Regions from separate parts of the Comamonas sp. HJ-2 genome, predicted to be linked through region 3. Evidence: riboswitches for the same ligand, from Rfam matches in the RefSeq annotation. Region 3 holds a riboswitch; each other region holds the start of a gene.

Region 1 (7,143 bases), on a different contig from region 3:
CGCGCACAACTTGATGCCCAGGGCCTTGCAGCCAGGGCTGGAAGACGCGTTCGCAGGAGACGTAGAAGTTGTTGCCGTCAATGAGGGCGAGCTTGGCCGCAGGAGTGAAGGCCATCTGTGTGCCAACAGGAGCAACACGGCCACCTGCGCCAACGACCACCAGGAGGTGGCCGTTGGCGTTCCCCGCTTGTCAGCGAGGCTGGGCTTTACAGGGCGACTGGCACGGCTGGGAAGTCGACGTCGGTGTCGGCAATGTGGTTGGTGTAGTTGGTCAACACGTTGAGGGCCACGTTGGCGGTGACTTCGATGACCAGGCCATGGTCCACACCCGCTGCTGCGGCATCGGCCAGATCGCTGTCGGCCAACACGCCACGCTGACGGACGATTTTGATGGCCAGCTCAACCAAGGCCTTGTCTTGTTCGCCTTCGGCGGTGCCGCTTCGGGCTGCGCGGATGGCTGCTTCCGACAAACCAGCACCTTTACCGATCAGGGTGTGTGCAGACAAGCAGTACTGGCAAGCGTTGGTTTGGCCCACGGCCAATGCGATCAACTCGCGCTGGGCGGCGCTCAAGCGGCCTTTGCTCAGTGCGTCGGAGAAAGCCAGGTAGCCGTTCAGGGCGGCTGGAGCCTGGGCGAAGGTGGCAAACAGGTTGGGTACCATGCCGAGCTTGGCCTTGACGCCGTTGAGGGTGGCTTGGGTGGTGGCGTCGGCTTGGGCAAGTGATACAGGTGCGATACGTGTCATGGTGAAACTCTCGTTTTGAATGGCTGTGCGACATGCACCAGTGAATTGTGCGATACGTATAATCACTGAAAGTACAAGAAAGCATACCCAAAGTATCAAGCGCCGCCATGGACCGACTTTCACCTTTGTTTGCCCGCTCGGTGCCCAGCGCACGCGTGTTCTATTCGGGCAACCTGTGCCAGATCTCCGCCTTTGAGGCCGAAGCTCATGTGGGCCATGTGCATTTGATGCGCAGGGGCACCATGAGCGTGATCGACCGGCATGGGCGCGCCAGCAGGGTTGAAGAGCCCAGTTTGTTGTTTTTCCCGCAGAGTTCTGCCCACCGGCTGGTGCCCGATAGCGCCGACGGTGTTGACCTGGTGTGTGCGTCTGTCGATCTGGGCGACGAGGCCCGAGGCGCGCTGATCTCTGCCATGCCCGAGGTGCTGGTGATTCCGCTGAACCAGTCGTCCAGTCTTTCACCCGCGTTGGACCTGTTGTTCCAGGAAGCCTTTGACGAAAAGTGTGGTCGGCAAGCTGCGCTGGACCTGTTGATGGAATACCTGCTCATCTTGTTGCTGCGCCACCTGCTTGACATTTCATCGGTCACCACCGGCATCCTGGCGGCGCTGGGCGACCCACGTTTGTCCAAAGCGGTCACGTCCATGCACGACCGGCCCGGCCATGCATGGACGCTGGAATCGTTGGCCGAAACCGCAGGCATGTCGCGCGCACGCTTTGCCAATCACTTTCGAGAGGTGTCGGGCCTGACCGCGCTCGACTACCTCACGGCCTGGCGCATCACAGTAGTCAAGGGTTTGCTCAAACGAGGCAAGCCGCTCAAGTCCATTGCGCCCATGGTGGGTTACGCCAGCGCTGTAGCGCTTACCCGCGCTTTCACCCACCGCGTCGGCATGCCGCCACTTGCCTGGCTGCAAACGCACACCGATCAGGACTGAGGCTGCCCCATGCCAGTTGCCATGCGGGTTTGATGCATGCCTGCGGCCACGACGGACACACCGCAATGCTGCTGGCTGCGGCCGAACATATTGCAAAGTCCACCACGTTTGATGGCACGCTGAATTTGATCTTTCAGCCCGCTGAAGAAAGCTTGGGGGGGCGCGCAAGATGATTGAAGACGGCCTGTTTGACCGCTTCCCCTGCGACGCAATCTTTGCCATGCACAACCTGCCGGGCTTTCGGCCAGGTCAGTTGTTATTGCGCGAAGGCGCAACCATGGCGTCCAGCGAAAACATTCTGGTGCACATTGAAGGTAAAGGCGGCCATGGTGCCATGCCGCACCAGAGTGCTGACCCGGTCGTTGCGGGTTCGGCAATTGTCATGGCGCTACAAACCATCGTTTCACGCAACGTACCCCCACTGCACATGGCCGTGATCACGGTCGGCTCTTTTCAGTCGGGTGTGGTCAACAACGTCATCCCCCAAAACGCCACGTTAAAGCTTAGCGTACGGGCGCTGGATCGGGATGTGCGAGAGTTGTTGCGCAATCGCATTGTGGAGCTCGTTGAGTTACAGGCGAAAAGTTTTGGCGTGACCGCAAAAGTCGAGTTTTTGCCCGGTTACCCGGTGCTGGTCAATACCCCTATTGAGACGGGAATAGCCCGCGAAGTGGCGGTGGCGTTGGTAGGCGCAGATAACGTGGTGCTCCAAACTGAACCGCTCACCGCCAGTGAAGACTTCGCCTACATGCTCGACAAAGTGCCAGGCAGCTATCTATTCATCGGGAATGGCGATGCAACTAACGGAGGTCACGGGGCCTGCATGGTGCACAACCCCAATTACGATTTTGAAGACCGCAACATACCTGTGGGTGCTGCGTTCTGGGTCGCGTTGACTGAGCGCTTTCTGGCGTAGTTTTTTTATGAAATTCAGATCGGGAGAGATCGCGTTAAATCGCGACGCCGAAGGAGCAACCACCCCGGAAACTCTCAGGCAAAAGGACCGGTTTGAATCGTTGATATCTCTGAAGAGTTGCTGGTCTTAGTCACCCGGCACACCGCAGGAGCAAGTGGTTGCATTGAACACGATGGACCACGAATCTCTCAGGTTCTAAACAGAGGGGGTGCACCAGCCATGCACAGGGCTTGTTGGTGCTCAACACTTTGACGTTTTTGAAAGCTCATTCACTATGAAAACAATCGCAGTTATTGGCGGCGGCATCACGGGCGTCACAACAGCTTATGCCTTGGCAAAACGCGGCTTTTCCGTTACCTTGTTTGAACGCCATCGCTATGCTGCGATGGAAACATCATTCGCAAACGGAGGGCAACTCTCTGCATCTAATGCAGAAGTTTGGACGCATTGGTCCACCATCCTCAAAGGGCTAAAGTGGATGCTCAAAAGTGATGCGCCGCTGCTGGTCAACCCAGCACCTACGTGGCACAAACTCTCCTGGTTTGCAGAGTTCATTGCTGCGATGCCCCATTACGAGCGCAACACGGTTGAGACAGCTCGCTTAGCAGTCGCAGCCCGCAAACACTTGTTTACTTGGGCGCAGGAAGAAGGCATTGATTTCGACCTGAAGAAGGAAGGCATCCTGCACATTTACCGTGACAAAAAAGGGTTCGACCATGCAGGCAAAGTGTCAGTCATGCTGGCCAAGGGGGGCCTACCTCGCTATGCCGTGACCCCAGCTGAAATGAAAGCCATCGAGCCGACATTGGCAGGCACCTACTACGGTGGCTACTTCACTGAGAGCGATTCCACGGGAGACATTCACAAATTCACCAATGGACTAGCAAATGCGGCATCACGACTCGGCGTGCACACGCTGTATGGTCAAGATGTGACGTCGATTCAAAGCGATGGCCAACAAGCTGTCATCACCGTGACACAACAAGACGCCACCCCAAGCCTGCATACCTTTGATAGCGTGGTGGTGTGTGCAGGAGTGGGCAGCCGTGACTTTGCAGCTCAGCTAGGCGATCGCGTGAACATCTACCCCGTCAAAGGCTACTCCATCACCGTCAACTTGAACGATGAAGAAAGTCAATTGGGTGCCCCCACCGTGAGCTTACTGGATGACGAAACCAAGTTGGTCACCAGCCGCTTAGGCCTCAACCGTTTCCGCGTTGCAGGCACTGCCGAATTCAATGGCGTGAACCGTGACATTCGCGCAGACCGCATCCGCCCATTGATTGAATGGGTGGAACAATGTTTTCCCCGCGTTAACACACGCTCTGTAGTGCCTTGGGCAGGCTTGCGCCCTATGATGCCCAACATGATGCCTCGGGTGGGTCAAGGTAGAACTCCCAATGTTTTTTACAACACCGGGCATGGGCACTTGGGTTGGACGTTATCAGCCGTGACAGCTGAGCTGGTGTCAGACACCATCGTCAAAGCTGCAGCAAAGAAATCAGGATATTCAATGAACTTGCATGCAGTTGCTGCTGGCAACATTTAGAGTTCAAAATAATAAGCAGTAGGGGTCTTGCGGCTCTCTACTGCTTTTTTTCTTAACTTAGTTGGTGATTTTCTAAAAAATTAAACAACCTCATCATTGGTTATAGTTTTTTAACATTCAAGCCCGCCAAGCCGGCAGTTGCCAGTTGCGCCACAGTGCCAGTGCGCGAAGGCACACAGTAACAAATAAGCACCCCAGTAAGGCCATCCAGTCTGGAGCATCTAATGTCCAAAGGACCACGTAAGTCCAGCCACCAGCAAAAGAACACACCGCGTAGGGGCGGTGGTCTTTGAAAGCCGTGGGAATTTCATTGCAAACCATGTCACGCAGCACACCACCAAAAACACCCGTGATCAGGCCCATTAAGACGGCGACTACTGGCGGCATGAGTGACTGCAAGGCGAGGTGAACTCCCGTCGCAGTAAATAGTCCCAAGCCCAGCGCGTCGGGCCAGAGTATTGTTCTTTCAGTTACTTCAAAATGCCGCTGTCGCATGAAGACCATAGCAAATACGCACAAGGCCAATACGCCCCAAAGCATTTCGGTATGTTGCACCCAAAAAAACGGGCGTTGATCAAGCAGCAAGTCGCGCAAGGTGCCACCTCCAAAAGCTGCCAGAAAAGCCACAACACAAATGCCCACCGCATCGAGCTTTTTACCCGCAGCTTTCATCAGTCCAGACAACGCAAATGCAGCGGTCGCTAACAACTCGACTATCAAATGTAGGGTGTCCCCCCATGATTGAAGTAAATACATTGAAAATTTATGTCACCAATTTAAAGTTTTCATAGCTAAAGCAAATTCAATCGCACTGTAAATTCCACGTTTTTAATTTTATAGGCTACTGGTCTACAACAGTTCGACTTTAAAAATTGAGCTCGAATAATTAGGGCTGTCACAGTTCGATGTCAGTGCATGGTCTCAAAAAAATTTTTTTGATTCGCGCACTAAGCAAAGCGTCTAAGGATGTCCTGAACAACTCGGATTAGTAAGTGCTACCGGTCCGTTTTTTTAGATGGCGCAATTGCAGCCGTTTTGCTCGCGTCTTCGCGCCATTTCTCACGCCATTTCTGGTCATTCGCGCCGCTTTTGCGGCCTCTGGCCTGTTTGCAGACGCACTCATCCCTGCGCCGCCAGCAGTTGGTGGCGCACCATCCACAGGTTCGATAGTGCAAACAGCGTCTTGAGCTGCAACGTGTTCTTCTTGAGCCCCCGGTAACGCACCTTGGTATAGCCAAACTGTCGTTTGATCACCCTGAAGGGGTGTTCCACCTTGGCCCGGATGCTGGCCTTGATCTTCTCCACTTGGTCTATGAGCGCATCAACGGGGTTGTTCTCTTTGTCCAGCTCTTTGCGTTTGCCTGGGCGCATCGCCACATGCCAAGTGACGTCTTTGCTGGCATCGGGGCGCTTGTGTGCGCCTTGGTAGCCCGCATCCCCAAAGACGTCTGTCTCCTGACCATGGAGCAAACTGTTGCCTTCCACCACATCAGACACGTTGCCCGAGGTGCCGATGACGGTGTGCACCAGCCCAGAGTCCGCGTCCACGCCGATATGGGCCTTCATGCCAAAGTGCCACTCGTTGCCCTTTTGGCTGGAGTGCATCTCTGGATCGCGCTTTCTGCCCTTGTTCTTGGTGGAACTCGGTGCTGCAATCAAGGTGGCATCCACGGCTGTTCCGGCCTTGAGCAGCAAGCCCTGGGCTGCCAGCAGATCATTGACGGTGGCCAGAATCTGATCGGCCAGCTTATGTTTCTCCAGCCGATGGCGAAACCTCAGGATGGTGCTCTCATCCGGTATTCGTCCATGGGCATCGAGCTGGGCAAACTCTCGGTAGATCGGGGTGTCAAAGAAGGCTTCTTCCATCGCCAGATCTGACAGGGTGAACCACTGTTGCATGCAGTGGATGCGCAGCATGGTCTCCAGTGCAAAGGGTGGGCGACCGTTCTTGCCTTCGGGGTAATACGGCGTGATGAGCTCGACCAACGCAGCCCAGGGAACCACCAGATCCATCTGGGCAAGAAGCTCCTGCTTGCGGGTCTTCTTGGTACTCAGGCTCAGATCAAGGCTGCTTTGCTTCATGGCCGTGAGATTGCCATCGCCTGCTGACTCCTACCAAACATCGGGGGAAGTTTTGCAGGATTTCCCTAACTTTTCCCCTGCTTGTTTAAAGCGCCAATTGCAAAATCTACTCCTGCGCTGGAAATTGACCTGCTTATTCAACTCCAATAAGTTGATCAACTCAATGCTGAACCGTCCAGAATCTGGACGCCCCTCCCATGTAGCTTTGAACTTCCACAGGTTTTAGTTCGCTTGCTATTCGTAACGTGTAACGTTTGGGAAGTAAGATGGCTCACAAACGTAGCAAAAGTGCACTAAACCTTGGAAAAGTTGCGAAACACAACTTTTGACCCAATTACACGAAATATTACACGTTTATCAAAAACACCAATAAGTCATTGATTCATATGGGATTTTGACGAGCCTGTTTTTCTGTTAATCAGAGGTTCTCTGGTTAAAACTTAGCTCATTATTTAGACCAATTTTTCTCAGTCATTGCACGTTTTATTACACGGTCGATGACCAAAAGCAAGCTGCATAAATCGATCTGTACAAAGTGCTACTCACTCCAACTCATACTATAGAAATTGTCTACCGTTATGGGGTAACGCCAGCCATCGGGGGCCTTAAGAGTGAAGTCCGGAGCAGCCAGCCAAAATCACAGATTGGGGTATCTAGAAGCATGGTTTTTGTTCATTTAGCACACACGTTTCAAGTGGTACTTGGAGGTGCCAGTTTGTCTTGAGTTTTGAGGTCAAAGTCCGTTGCATCGTGACGTTCGTGTAGTTGATCTGAAAGCTTGCCCCAAGTACGGTTGACCTTTCGACCACGCTGGACGGCAGGGCGTTGAAGAACTTCATTAGCCCATCGCCTTAAATTCTTGTAGCTCTCAACTTGCAGAAACTCTCCCGCGCCATAGGCCTCACCCAACAC
Region 2 (4,670 bases), on a different contig from region 3:
CGTGAGCCCAGCCCCGTCAGCACCCACAGGCCCGGTAGATCGGTGGCCGACTGCCCGGCGGGGCCTGCCAGCGGCAGACGGTCATAGGCCGCGCAACGCAGGCGCGCCCAGGTGGCGGGCCGCTGGTTCGCATCGAAGAAGGAGCCCAGCGCCTGCCTGCAGCCGGGCAGCAAAGCGCCCAGCTTTTCGCCATTGCTGGCATGGGCGGCCTGCTGGTCGGCAGCCGTGGGCGGCAGCTCGGTCACATCGCGCTCGAAGGTCGATCCCATGATCCACTGGTGCGAGCCGGCCCGGTCGGCCGAAGGGAAGTCCGGCACCAGATTGCCATGACCGTTGACAGGGAAGGGCGGCATGGCCGCAAGCGTCCCTGCATCATGCTCGGCCACGCTGACCTGGCCGCGTATGGCTTGCAGCTCCCATTCTCCTGCTGCCAGGCCGCTGGCCTGTAACAAGGGCTTGGTGTCCGGGCCCAGGGCCAGCACCAGCATGGGGGCTTCGGCCAGGGTCTGGCTCTGCGCATCCAGCACCTGCCAGATGTTGCGCACTTCATCGCGCATCAGCCGTGAAGCTCGGGCATGGCCCTGCCAATGAATCCCGGGGGCTTGCAGCAGCGCGCGCACCAGTTGTGCGGGGCGTACCCAGCCAGCCTGCTCATGCCAGACAGCGTGGCTGTCTGCAGGCAGCTTTGCCGCAGCCAGCTGAGCCAGCTGCGCAGGCGCACTCCAGTGCAGGCCCCAGGGGCTGGTCTCGCTGCCGGGTTGCAGCCATGACCTGGGCAGATGGGAAGGCTCGTTCAGGTCATGCTCCAGCACGCCGCCATGGGCCCAGTCCTGGGCTGGATGCAACTTTTGCGCTTGGCTCAGTTGCTGCAGATTTTGTAGCGTTGTGCGCACGCCACTTCTGGACAGGCGCGATAGAACACTGTCATCGGGCGAAATATGCGGGCAAAACAAGCCGGCTGGCAGGCCTGATGCTCCTGCCGCAGGCTCGGCCGCAGCATCCAGCACCGTCACTTCCCAGCCGCGTCTTGCCAGGCTGGCGGCAGCGGCGGCACCAGCCAGGCCTGCACCCAGCACCAGGCAGCGGCCGGCCTGGCCCACGGGTGCAGGCAGGCCGTCAGGGCGATGGCGTGGCTCCCAGGCCGGGTTGTAGGCTGCATGCAGGTTATGGCGCTTGGGCGGCACGCCAGCGCGCTTCTTGACTTCAAAACCCTGAGCCTTGAGCGCCAGGCGCACATGGCCGGTCACGCACCAGGTGGCAAGCTGCGTGCCCCGGCGGCAATGGCGGGCAATGTTCTTCATGGCATCTTCATCCCACATCTCGGGGTTGAGCTGGGGAGAGAAGCCATCCAGATACACGCTGTCCGCCGTCATCTGCTGTTTGCGCAGCATGGTCCTGGCATCGCCTATATAGAGCGTCAGCAGCACCTGGCCGTCATCAAAGGAAAGGCGATGCACGCCCGGCAGCAGTCCCCACCATTGCTCGGCCAGTTGTTCGCCAAGCGCGCGCAGTACCTCATCGGCCGGCAAAAACGCGAGCAGATCCTCGCGCGAGACAGGGTAGGCCTCCACCGAGACAAAATGCAGAATGCGCGGGCGTCTGGGATCGGCCTTCCATGCCGCCCATGTGACCAGGAAATTCAGGCCGAAGCCAAAGCCGGTTTCCAGAATGCGCCACTGCGCTGCATCGGCCCAGGCAACTGGCAGATCGCAGCCACCGAGAAAAACCTGGCGGGCCTGGTCGAGGCCGCCGAACTCGCTGTGATAGCGATCGCCGAATCTGGAACTATAGGGGGTGCCATCCGGCATCCATGTGATCGGTTCAGACATGGAAAGTGAAACTACATGGGTGATGCATGGCGCAGTCTAGTTCAGAGCAGCCAAGCAAGGGCCGCCCCGCAGCGATGGCTGAGTCCCCCTCCTGCGTAGCAAGAGAGGGGGGAAGGCGCGCAGCGCCACAGGGGGGAGTCTCGATCACTCCCAGCGCTGCTGGTACGAGAAAACCGGCAGACGCCATTTGAAACGAATGGCGGCCAGACGGAAGGCCAGGCCGCCGGCAAAACACACGATGGTGCTGATATTGGGGCTGACATCCAGATAGCGCAGGCCCAGGAACATCAGGCATACCGACAGCGACACGCTGGCATACAGCTCGCGGCGGAACACCACGGGGACCTGGTTGCAGAGCACATCGCGCAAGATGCCGCCGCTGATGCCGGTAATCATGCCGGCCATGATGATGACGATGGTGGGGTAGCCCAGCTCCAGCGCGGTATTGCAGCCGATCAGCGAAAAGGCGATCAGGCCCATGGCGTCCAGCAGCAGAAACACCTGCTTGAGCCTGTGCATATGGCGTGCAATCACGGTGGTCAGCAGACCGAAGCTGATGACCAGATACACATATTCAGGGTGTTGGGTCCAGCCGATGGGGTAGTGGCCCAGCACCATGTCGCGGATGGTGCCGCCTCCCAGGGCAGTGACAAAGGCGATGACGACGACGCCGAAGATATCCATATTGCGCCTGCCTGCGGCGAGTGCGCCGGACATGGCTTCGGCGGTAATGGCCACCAGATAGATGACCAGCATGACGGTGAAGTTGGAGGCCTGGAACGAGTCCAGCAAAGAGACGGAAGGAAGCATGAAGGCACTTGAAAATAGACCAGCCACTCACATCGGCGGGAGTGTCCGGCTTGCCTCTCCCGCTGTCCTTTTACCTGAGAGTTGCGCATGAGCACCTTCGCGGTGGACATGCTTGCCCCTTCGGTGAGCCCTGCAGACTTGTGGTTGCGGGCTGCTCTCCAGTTGGCGATATCCGGGTCCTGTCAGACCCACCTGCGGTACTTATTGCCTGAGCGATTATGGGAGTTTGCGCCTTCGGCGGGAACCCTTGAAAGGCTCCGCTCTCCCGCGGGATGGGCGCGATTTTAGCCAGTTTCAGCGACTCTATTCGGGTTAATACCTGTATTGATGTGGTTCTGCGGCTGCCGGCTGGGGGAGCGGAAGGCCGGTCTGAACCCGCCATGGCTCGCACAAGCCCGCGTCTTCGTCTGTGAAGCCGCCCGCCATGAAAAACTCATACGCGCGACATCAAAGGCCAAAAAGCGCAAAGCTCGTCGCAACGAAGGCCGTTGCACTTCGTTTGGCCAGCGCTGCGCCGTACCGGCGCATCCCCACGGCCATTTTTAAGAATCTTCTTATACCGCTCGATCGAGTCCGTTCCTATCCTTGCCCACTTTAGATCAAACGGTCACGGCGAACCCCGGCGTTCGTGCAGGCAGCGTGTCTCCACACGCTTGCAAAAGGAGATGGGATGGGAGATTGGCTTCGACAGGCGCGTTGGGCCTTGTTCGGCCTGCTGGCGCTGATGGTGCCGGCGTCCGCACAAACGAAAAACAGTGCCGAACAGGAGAGCGCCGCGCAGGAGCTGCTGCGCCAGCAAGAGCGTGAGCGGATACTGCGCGAGAAGCAGGAGACAGCGACCGATGTGCGGTTGCAGCCGGCGCAGGCTCCGCCGCCGGACCGGCTTCCACCGGAAGAAACGCCATGCTTCCCGATTGAACGTATCTGGCTTGATGGCGAAGACGCCTACAGATTCTTCTGGTCTCTGAAAGCGGAGCGGCCGACCCCGGCAATGACCCCGCCACGGGGCGCTGCCTCGGCACCGGCGGCATCAACATGGTCATGGCGCGCGTGCAGAACGTCGTCGTCGTTCGCGGCTTCGTCACCACGCGCATCCTCGCCGCGCCGCAGGACCTCACCTTAGCCGGCAATTTGTGCAACAACGCCCCCAGCGGTAATCTGGGCTGGAACGTGCATTGGCTCATTCGAGGCGCCCTGAGAGTGCAGGTTTTTCGTTCCGCCCCTTCCGATTCAGCGATCCGAATTCGGAGAAGGCATCGCATGAATCGTTCCGCGACCGTGCTGAACCCAAATGGTGTGTATGCCGAGCGGTACTTGCCTGCAGATGCCAGAGCGAAAAAGCGCGGCAGAAAAGCGTAGATTGAATTTCGGAGTCCACTCGGTCTGTCCGAGCGGAATGAATGTCCGGCAGCGGAGAAAATGAAAAATACGTCCAACGTTGTCAGGGTTTGCAGAGTATTCGATTTTGACGAAAGTCCTGCTGAAATCTACGCAAAGCTATGCCAGAGTTTGTCTTTGCTTCCTGCGCCTTGGGGGCTGGCGAATGTGGATGTCATCACATTTGAAGACCGCCCCGATTGGCCTATCCATGAAGTGAGCTATCGACTTCACGAGGAGGTCAGTGGCCTTGAAATTGGACTTTTAAGCCGGAGGTATCGGCGAAATTCAGAGGCGCTTCCATGCCTTGAAGACTACATGACTGTCGAATTCAATTCTGCGAAAAATGGAGCCGACCTGAAGTATGTTTTCGATCAGGTGATCCCCCTCTACATACGCAGCTTTGGTGCGTTCTTCGCTGCGGTGGAGGACATGGATGTGCTGGCTGAAGAGGAAGACGAATTCTGGAGATCAAGTGATGAAGAGCGTATGCAGGTCCGGGCTCAATCCGGTCCACGTAGACAAGAGTGCCTTCACATCAGGCAAGTGAACTACTGGGCCAGAGAACAGTGCAGCAACTACTTCGGACTTACGCCAGAGCAGGTGGTAGGCATACTCAGCGGCCACGTCGCCCGTGCGGATGTACTTGAGGAG
Region 3 (7,143 bases):
CACCGTCCGGCAGCCGGCGCTATGCTGGCGCGCTAACAGAAAAGAAAGCGTCTCATGCCGGGCATAGGAATGGAATATTTGTGGGTGGGGGTGGTGCTGTTTGCGGCGGCTGCGCAGACGGTGCGCAACACGGCCCAGCGCTCGCTGACGGCGCAGGTCGGCACCTTGCCCGCCACGCTGGTGCGCTTTCTCTATGGCCTGCCGTTTGCTGCGATCTATCTGCTGGCGCTGTACAGTCTGGGCGATCCGTCCCAGGTGCTGCCGAAGTTCAGTGCCGCGTATCTGGGCTGGATCGCGCTTGGTGCCTTCTTTCAGGTTGCGGCCACGGCTGCTTTGCTCATGGCCATGAAGGAGCGCAATTTTGCCGTGGCGGTCACGCTGTCCAAGACCGAGGTGCTGCAGGTGGCCCTGTTTGCCGCCATGTTCCTGCATGAGCTGCCGAGCCGGCTGGCGCTGCTGGCCATGGTGCTTGCTACCGTGGGCGTGCTGATGCTGTCGCTGCCGCCGCGCGGGCAGCTGTTCACGCTCTCGGCCTGGACCAGCAAATCTTCGGTCTACGGGCTGATCTGCGGCGCCTGTTTTGCGCTGGCCACCGTGGGCTTTCGCGGCGGCGCGGTCGAGATCGCAACACTGGGCGTGAGCTCGCCCTGGTTGTCGGGGGCCTGGGGCGTGCTGATCGCGCAGACCATGCAGTCCGTCGTCATGAGCGCCTGGATTGCCAGAACCCATGAACAGGGCCTACGCCCCATCTTCAAGGCCTGGCGCATCTCGCTGCTGGCCGGCAGCATGGGCGCTGCGGCCTCGCTGGCCTGGTTCACCGCCTATGCCATGCAGGGGGCGGCCGCCGTGCGCACCCTGGGCATGGTGGAGGTGGTGTTCAGCTATATCGTCTCGCGCAAGGTGTTCAGCGAGAAGCTCTCATTGACGGAAAAGCTGGGCATGGCGCTGATGATGCTGGGCCTGGTGCTGATCTGTCTGCAGCTCTGATTTCAAGAGCTTCCTGCGCTTGTCTAGTCTCATTTTCAAAGCTATAAGTCCTTGAAATGAAATATGAAAAAGCGCAAGAAGCTTCTGAATCAATAGCGTGCTGCCGCGGCTGTCGCTGTCTCAGCTGCAGCCAGGGCATCGACAGCGCGGCTGTGCTGCGCCTCAGGCGGCTTGCTGTTGCGCTTGCGCCAGGCGTTGGCGCTGCTCGGGCTTGACCGCATAGAGCCGGTAGCCGATCGTCAGCAGCGCAAACCACAGGGGCGCGATATATAGCGCCACGCGGGTGCTGGCATCCAGCGACAGGCAGACCAGCACCACGGCCAGAAAGGCCAGCACAAACCAGTTGGTGAACGGCGCGCCGGGCATGCGGTAGGCCACGGCTGCGGCATGACCCAGGCTGACGGCGCGGCGATAGCGCAGATGGGAGAAGACGATGATGCCCCAGGTCCAGACGGCGCCTATGGTGGCAATGCTGGTCACGTAGATGAAGGCTTCCTCGGGCACCAGATAGTTCAGCACCACGCCGACCAGCATGAAGGCTGCAGAGATCAAAATGCCGGCGGCCGGCACATGGCGTGAATTGACCCGGCCCAGCCTGGCGGGCGCCTGTTTGAATTGCGCCAGCGTATAGAGCATGCGGCCCGTGCTGAAGATGCCGCTGTTGCACGAAGAGGCTGCGGCGGTGATGACCACGAAGTTGATGATGCCGGCGGCCGCAGGAATGCCCAGCTTGTCGAAGACATGGACGAAGGGGCTCATGTCGGGGCTGAGCTCGTTCCAGGGCACCAGCGACATGATGACGATCAGGGCACCGATATAGAAGATCAGAATGCGGTAGACGATGCTGTTGGTGGCGCGAGGCAGCACTTTCTCGGGCGACTCGGCCTCGCCGGCCGTCACGCCGATCAGCTCCACGCCGGTATAGGCAAAGCAGGCTATCTGCAAGGTGAAGACCACGCCCACCATGCCCACGGGCGCAAAGCCGCCGTGCGACCAGAGATTGGCGAAGCTTGCCGTCTGGCCCAGCGGTCCCCAGCCCGTGGTGATGATGGCCACACCCAGCACCAGCGTGGCAACAATGGTCACGACCTTGATCAGCGCGAACCAGAATTCCAGCTCGCCGAAGACCTTGACCGCAATCAGATTCACGCCCAGCAGCACGGCCAGGGTGGCGAGCGCCGGAACCCATTGCGGAATGGCCGGAAACCAGTAGTGGGTGTAGATGCCTATGGCCGTGAGCTCGGCCATGCCCGTCACCACCCAGGTGAACCAGTAGGTCCAGCCGGTGACGAATCCGGCCCAGGGGCTGACATAGGTTTCGGCATAGGTGGCAAAAGAGCCGGCCACCGGGCGGTGCACCAGCAACTCGCCCAGTGCCCGCATGATGAAGAAGATGGCCAGCCCCGCGATGGCGTAGCTGACCAGCAGCAGCGGCCCGGCCTTGTGGATCGCCTTGGCCGAGCCCAGGAACAGGCCCACGCCAATGGCGCCGCCCAGGGCGATCAGCTGGATGTGCCGGTCCTTGAGGCCGCGCTCCAGCTCCCCTGTCTGCTGCAGCGACTCCCCGGCTGCGCTTGGATGATTTCGACTCATGTTGTATGTCTCCGTTTTGCCATTCACACGGCAACAGCTGTCCCTCACGGGGCGCTGCGGCTGCCGTGTCTGGCTTGTTGATGAGGTTTTCAGGTCGTGGTCAGGCGCTGGCGGTGCTCAGCGTGGCCGGTCGGGGCTGTCTGCTGGCGCTGCCCATGGACTGCAGCACGAGGTCGCCGACCATGTCGGCGGTGACGGCCGACAAGGTCCAGCCCAGATGGCCGTGGCCGGTGTTGTAGAACACGCAGGGCTTGTTGCCAGGGCCCACGCGCGGCAGCATGTCCGGCATCATGGGGCGCAGGCCCGCCCAGGGCACGACGCTGCGCGTGCTGACGCCAGGGAAGCACTGCTGAACCCATTCGATGAGCGGGCGGATGCGGTCGGCGCGGATGTCCTTGTTGAAGCCGTTGAACTCCGCCGTACCGGCAACTCGGAAGCGATCGTCGCCGAGGCGGCTGGTGACCAGCTTGGTCTCGTCGTCCAGCAGACTCACCACGGGGGCTGCGGCGCGGCTGGCTTCGTCCGGCAGATTCACCGTGATGGAATAGCCCTTGACCGGATAGATGTTGACGCTGTCGCCGAGTTGGGCGGCCAGGGCGCGGCTGGCCGTGCCTGCGCAGACCACCATGGCGTCGAAAGTCGAGGTCTCGGTTTCCAGGCCCTGGCGCACGGTCACGCTGGCCTGCTTGCCATTGCTGTTCACCGACACGATTTCCTGGCCGTAGCGGCATTGCACGCCCAGTCGCTCGCAGGCGGCGGCAAGGCCGCTGGTGAACTTGTGGATGTCGCCCGTGGAGTCGCTCTCGGTGAAGTAGCCGCCATAGAAGGTTCCGGACAGGGTCGGCTCTATGGAGCGCATCTCCTGCGGTGTCACGGCGCGGCGCTCCAGACCGCCTTTGGCCAGCAACCGGGAAACCTTGCCCGCATGTTCAAAGCCTGCTCGGTCGCGATAGATATGCAAGATGCCTTTTTGCTTCAGGTCGAAGTCAATGCCTTCGCTGGCCGCCCAGTCAAACAGGTGCTCGCGTGCCGCAATCGCCAGCCTGGCGGTCTCCACGGTGTTTTTCTCGTAATGGGGGATGGCAGCGAGAAACTGGCAGAACCAGGACATCTTGTGCCAGCTGGGCTTGGGGTTGAGCAGTAGCGGTGCATCGCTCTTGAGCATCCATTTGAGGCCCTTGACGATGGTGGACCAATGGGTCCAGACCTCGGCGTTCGAGGCCGAGAGCTGGCCTCCATTGGCGAACGAGGTTTCCATGGCGGCATAGCGCTGCTTCTCGAACAGGGTGACGGAAAATCCGCGGCGAGCGAGGGCGTAGGCGGTGGTCACGCCCGTGATGCCACCGCCGATGACGGCGATTGTCTTCATGATTCAGATTCCAGAAACGTCAAGGGTGGAGCCCGTGCGCAACATGCGCAGCGAACGCCCCCTCTGTTCTGGACCTGAGAGATTCACGAGGCAGGGCCTTGCGGCGCTGCTCGCTTGCTCCTTCGGTATGCCCGGCGGACGATGACGTCCGGACATTCTTCAGAGTGTGTGAAAGCGATGCCGATCCTTTGGCCTGAGAGTTTCCGGGGCGGTTGCTCCTTCGGCGCTGCATGCGCCAAGTTTGCGCTGCAGTCTCTCTCGGCATCACCGGGCTGAGAGCCTGTGGGCAAATGTAGGAAGAATGGCGGCGCCTGGATATACGGGTTTTCTAGACTTCTGCGCCAGGGCCCAGCCATGGCTGCTCATGTCTAGTCCATGCTATTTGATAGCGCCTGCCGCTTATCCTTCAAGGGAATATTGATTATTTGTCCATGAAAATGAATTTATTAAAGCGCAGTGTGCTTCTAAATTCATAGCGATAGACGCTGTCAAGTGCCGCCGAGCAGCCCCAGAGTCAGCCCCTGCATTGGCATGGCGGGTCATGGTCGGCGGTGGATTTGGGCAAAATATCGTCTTTGCCTGTCAATGGGCCCGGCGATATCACCGCTTTGCCATTGAAGCACCCGACTGGGGTGGCTGCCGATTCAGGATGCAACTGGCCTATCCGCCATGGCGTTCTGCTGTCATGGCTTCGTTCCTTTGTCCTTGTTGCCCGCGACCGTCATGGTCGCCTTTTTGCGTTGCCTGTCGCAGCGCCTGCGGGATGGTTGGGTGTTTTGTCCGGATGGGCGCAAACCATTACAACAAGACATTTATGTCCCAACCCAACTCAAGCCAGCAGCTCGCGCCGACTGGTGATGGTGACGATAACCAGCCCCGCTTGCACCGGGTGCTCAAGCAGCGCCACCTGAGCATGATCGCCATTGGCGGCGCCATCGGAACGGGCCTGTTCGTGGCCTCCGGCTCGGCCATCGCCCAGATCGGCCCCGGCGGTGCCGTGCTCACCTATCTGCTCATCGGCATCATGGTGTACTACATCATGACCAGCCTGGGCGAGCTGGCTGCCTTCATGCCGGTGGCCGGTTCCTTCTCGACCTATGCCTCGCGCTATGTGGATCGCGGCTTCGGCTTTGCGCTGGGCTGGAACTTCTGGTTCAGCTGGGCCGTGGTGGTGGCGGTGGATCTGGTGGCCTCGCAACTGGTCATGGCCTACTGGTTTCCCGATGTGCCGGGCATCCTCTGGAGCGGCCTGTTCCTGCTGCTGATGGTGGGGCTGAACGCGTTTTCCGCGCGCGGTTTTGCCGAGGCCGAATACTGGTTCGCGCTGATCAAGGTGCTGGCCGTGGTGGCCTTTCTGATTACCGGCGTGCTGATTCTGTTCGGCATCATCAGCAACGGCCATGTACCGGGCTTCGAGAACTGGACCACGGGCGATGCGCCATTCGTCGGCAATTTCGCGACCTTTGTGGGCGTGGCCATGATCGTGGCCTATTCCTTCCAGGGCACGGAGCTGGTGGGCGTGGCGGCGGGCGAATCCGAGAATCCGCGCGAGAACGTGCCGCGTGCGATTCGCCAGGTGTTCTGGCGCATTCTGCTGTTCTATGTGCTGGCCATTGTCGTCATCGGCTTTCTGATTCCCTATACCGATCCGCAGCTGCTGCGCACCGATGTGGCCGATATCGCCGTGAGCCCGTTCACGCTGGTGTTCCAGCACGCGGGCCTGCTGTCGGCGGCCACGGTGATGAATGCGGTGATCCTGACCTCGGTGCTGTCGGCCGGCAACTCCGGCATGTATGCGGCCACGCGCATGCTCTACAACATGGCGACCGAGGGCAATGCGCCGCGCATCTTCTCCCGGCTGACCCAGAACGGCGTGCCGCTGGTGGCCTTGATCGGCAGCACGCTGGTCGCCAGCCTGTGTCTGTTTTCCTCGCTCTACAGCCCGCAGGCCGTCTATATCTGGCTGCTGAACCTGGCCGGCATGACGGAGTTCATCGTCTGGCTGGGCATTGCCGTCAGCCACTACCGCTTCCGTCGCGGCTATGTTATGCATGGTCATGATGTGGGCCTGCTGCCCTACAAGGCCGGCGCCTTCCCCTTCGGACCCATCTTTGCCTTTGTGCTGTGTCTGGTGGTGACGCTGGGCCAGAACTACCAGGCCTTCCTGGAAGATCGCATCGATTGGGGCGGCGTGGTGTCGACCTATCTGGGCATTCCGCTGTTCCTGCTGTTCTGGCTGGGTTACTGGCTGGTCAAGCGCAAGACCTGGGTCAGCTATGCCGATATGCGTTTTGACGAGCTCGAAGACATCAAGCAGGGCAAGGTTTCGTCCTGAGGCTGTTTGAGCCTTCCCCTTCTCTGTTCGGAAGGGGATGGCAGCAGGTCCGGGGGCTGGCGCTGCTTGCCGTTTCCCTGTGTCTGTGTGCCTGTTTGGCGCATGGCTGCCGTCTCTTGCCAGCCCAGGCAAAATCGGTGCTGTGAGCGATCTTCCCACCAGCCCCGATTCCAGGCCCAGGCGCATCGCGCATCTGGACATGGATGCGTTCTACGCCTCCGTGGAGCTGCTGCGCTACCCGCAGCTCAAGGGGCTGCCAGTGGTGATCGGTGGCGGGCGGCGCAGCTTTGACGAAGAGCTGCTGGCGCGCCATGCGGGGCGGCCGCTGTCCGAGATCCCGGTGGCGGACTTTCCGCTGCTGCGCGATTACACGGGGCGCGGCGTGATCACCACGGCTACCTATCCGGCACGGCAGTTCGGTGTGGGCTCGGCCATGGGCATGATGAAGGCCGCCAGGCTGTGCCCGCAGGCGATTCTTCTGCCCGTGGACTTTGCCGAGTACAGGCGCTTTTCCCGGGCCTTCAAAGAGATCATCGTGTCGATTGCTCCGCTGATGGAGAACCGCGGCGTGGACGAGGTCTACATCGACTTTACCGACGTGCCCGGCGGCCAGCGCGAAGGCGGGCGCGTGCTGGCCCGGCTGATCCAGAAATCCATCTTCGATGCCACGGGCCTGACCTGCTCGGTCGGTGTGGCTCCCAACAAGCTGCTGGCCAAGATGGCCAGCGAGTTCAACAAGCCCAACGGCATCTCCATCGTCCAGCCCGAAGACCTGCAAAGCCGGATCTGGCCGCTGGCCTGCCGCAAGGTCAACGGCATAGGGCCCAAGGCCGATGCCAAGCTCAAGAGCCTGGGCATA

Evidence for each region. A riboswitch is a leader RNA that binds a small molecule or an ion and turns the genes downstream of it on or off. The one in region 3 is predicted to bind glycine.
Region 1: linked by a shared signal. The riboswitch ahead of ACWGXF_RS23800 (D-amino acid dehydrogenase) and the one ahead of ACWGXF_RS01280 (D-amino acid dehydrogenase) in region 3 are both predicted to bind glycine.
Region 2: linked by a shared signal. The riboswitch ahead of ACWGXF_RS07990 (trimeric intracellular cation channel family protein) and the one ahead of ACWGXF_RS01280 (D-amino acid dehydrogenase) in region 3 are both predicted to bind glycine.

Annotation. Positions count from the first base shown of each region.
Region 1 covers NZ_JBSIFD010000049.1:89-7,231, reverse strand. Annotated here, with positions in the region: gene ACWGXF_RS23820 (hypothetical protein) at 1-7, opposite strand, end outside; gene ACWGXF_RS23815 (carboxymuconolactone decarboxylase family protein) at 207-746, opposite strand; gene ACWGXF_RS23810 (AraC family transcriptional regulator) at 854-1,684, shown strand; partial or broken gene ACWGXF_RS23805 (amidohydrolase) at 1,687-2,600, shown strand; glycine riboswitch at 2,611-2,700, shown strand; glycine riboswitch at 2,701-2,813, shown strand; gene ACWGXF_RS23800 (D-amino acid dehydrogenase) at 2,875-4,149, shown strand; gene ACWGXF_RS23795 (trimeric intracellular cation channel family protein) at 4,267-4,905, opposite strand; gene ACWGXF_RS23790 (IS5 family transposase) at 5,269-6,231, opposite strand.
Region 2 covers NZ_JBSIFD010000008.1:11,845-16,514, forward strand. Annotated here, with positions in the region: gene mnmC (FAD-dependent 5-carboxymethylaminomethyl-2-thiouridine(34) oxidoreductase MnmC) at 1-1,808, opposite strand, end outside; gene ACWGXF_RS07990 (trimeric intracellular cation channel family protein) at 1,974-2,639, opposite strand; glycine riboswitch at 2,692-2,811, opposite strand; glycine riboswitch at 2,825-2,917, opposite strand; gene ACWGXF_RS07995 (hypothetical protein) at 3,343-3,762, shown strand; gene ACWGXF_RS08000 (hypothetical protein) at 3,681-3,998, shown strand; gene ACWGXF_RS08005 (hypothetical protein) at 4,059-4,670, shown strand, end outside.
Region 3 covers NZ_JBSIFD010000001.1:274,903-282,045, reverse strand. Annotated here, with positions in the region: gene ACWGXF_RS01290 (DMT family transporter) at 55-987, shown strand; gene ACWGXF_RS01285 (amino acid permease) at 1,150-2,580, opposite strand; gene ACWGXF_RS01280 (D-amino acid dehydrogenase) at 2,681-3,949, opposite strand; glycine riboswitch at 4,121-4,220, opposite strand; gene ACWGXF_RS01275 (amino acid permease) at 4,764-6,284, shown strand; gene dinB (DNA polymerase IV) at 6,484-7,143, shown strand, end outside.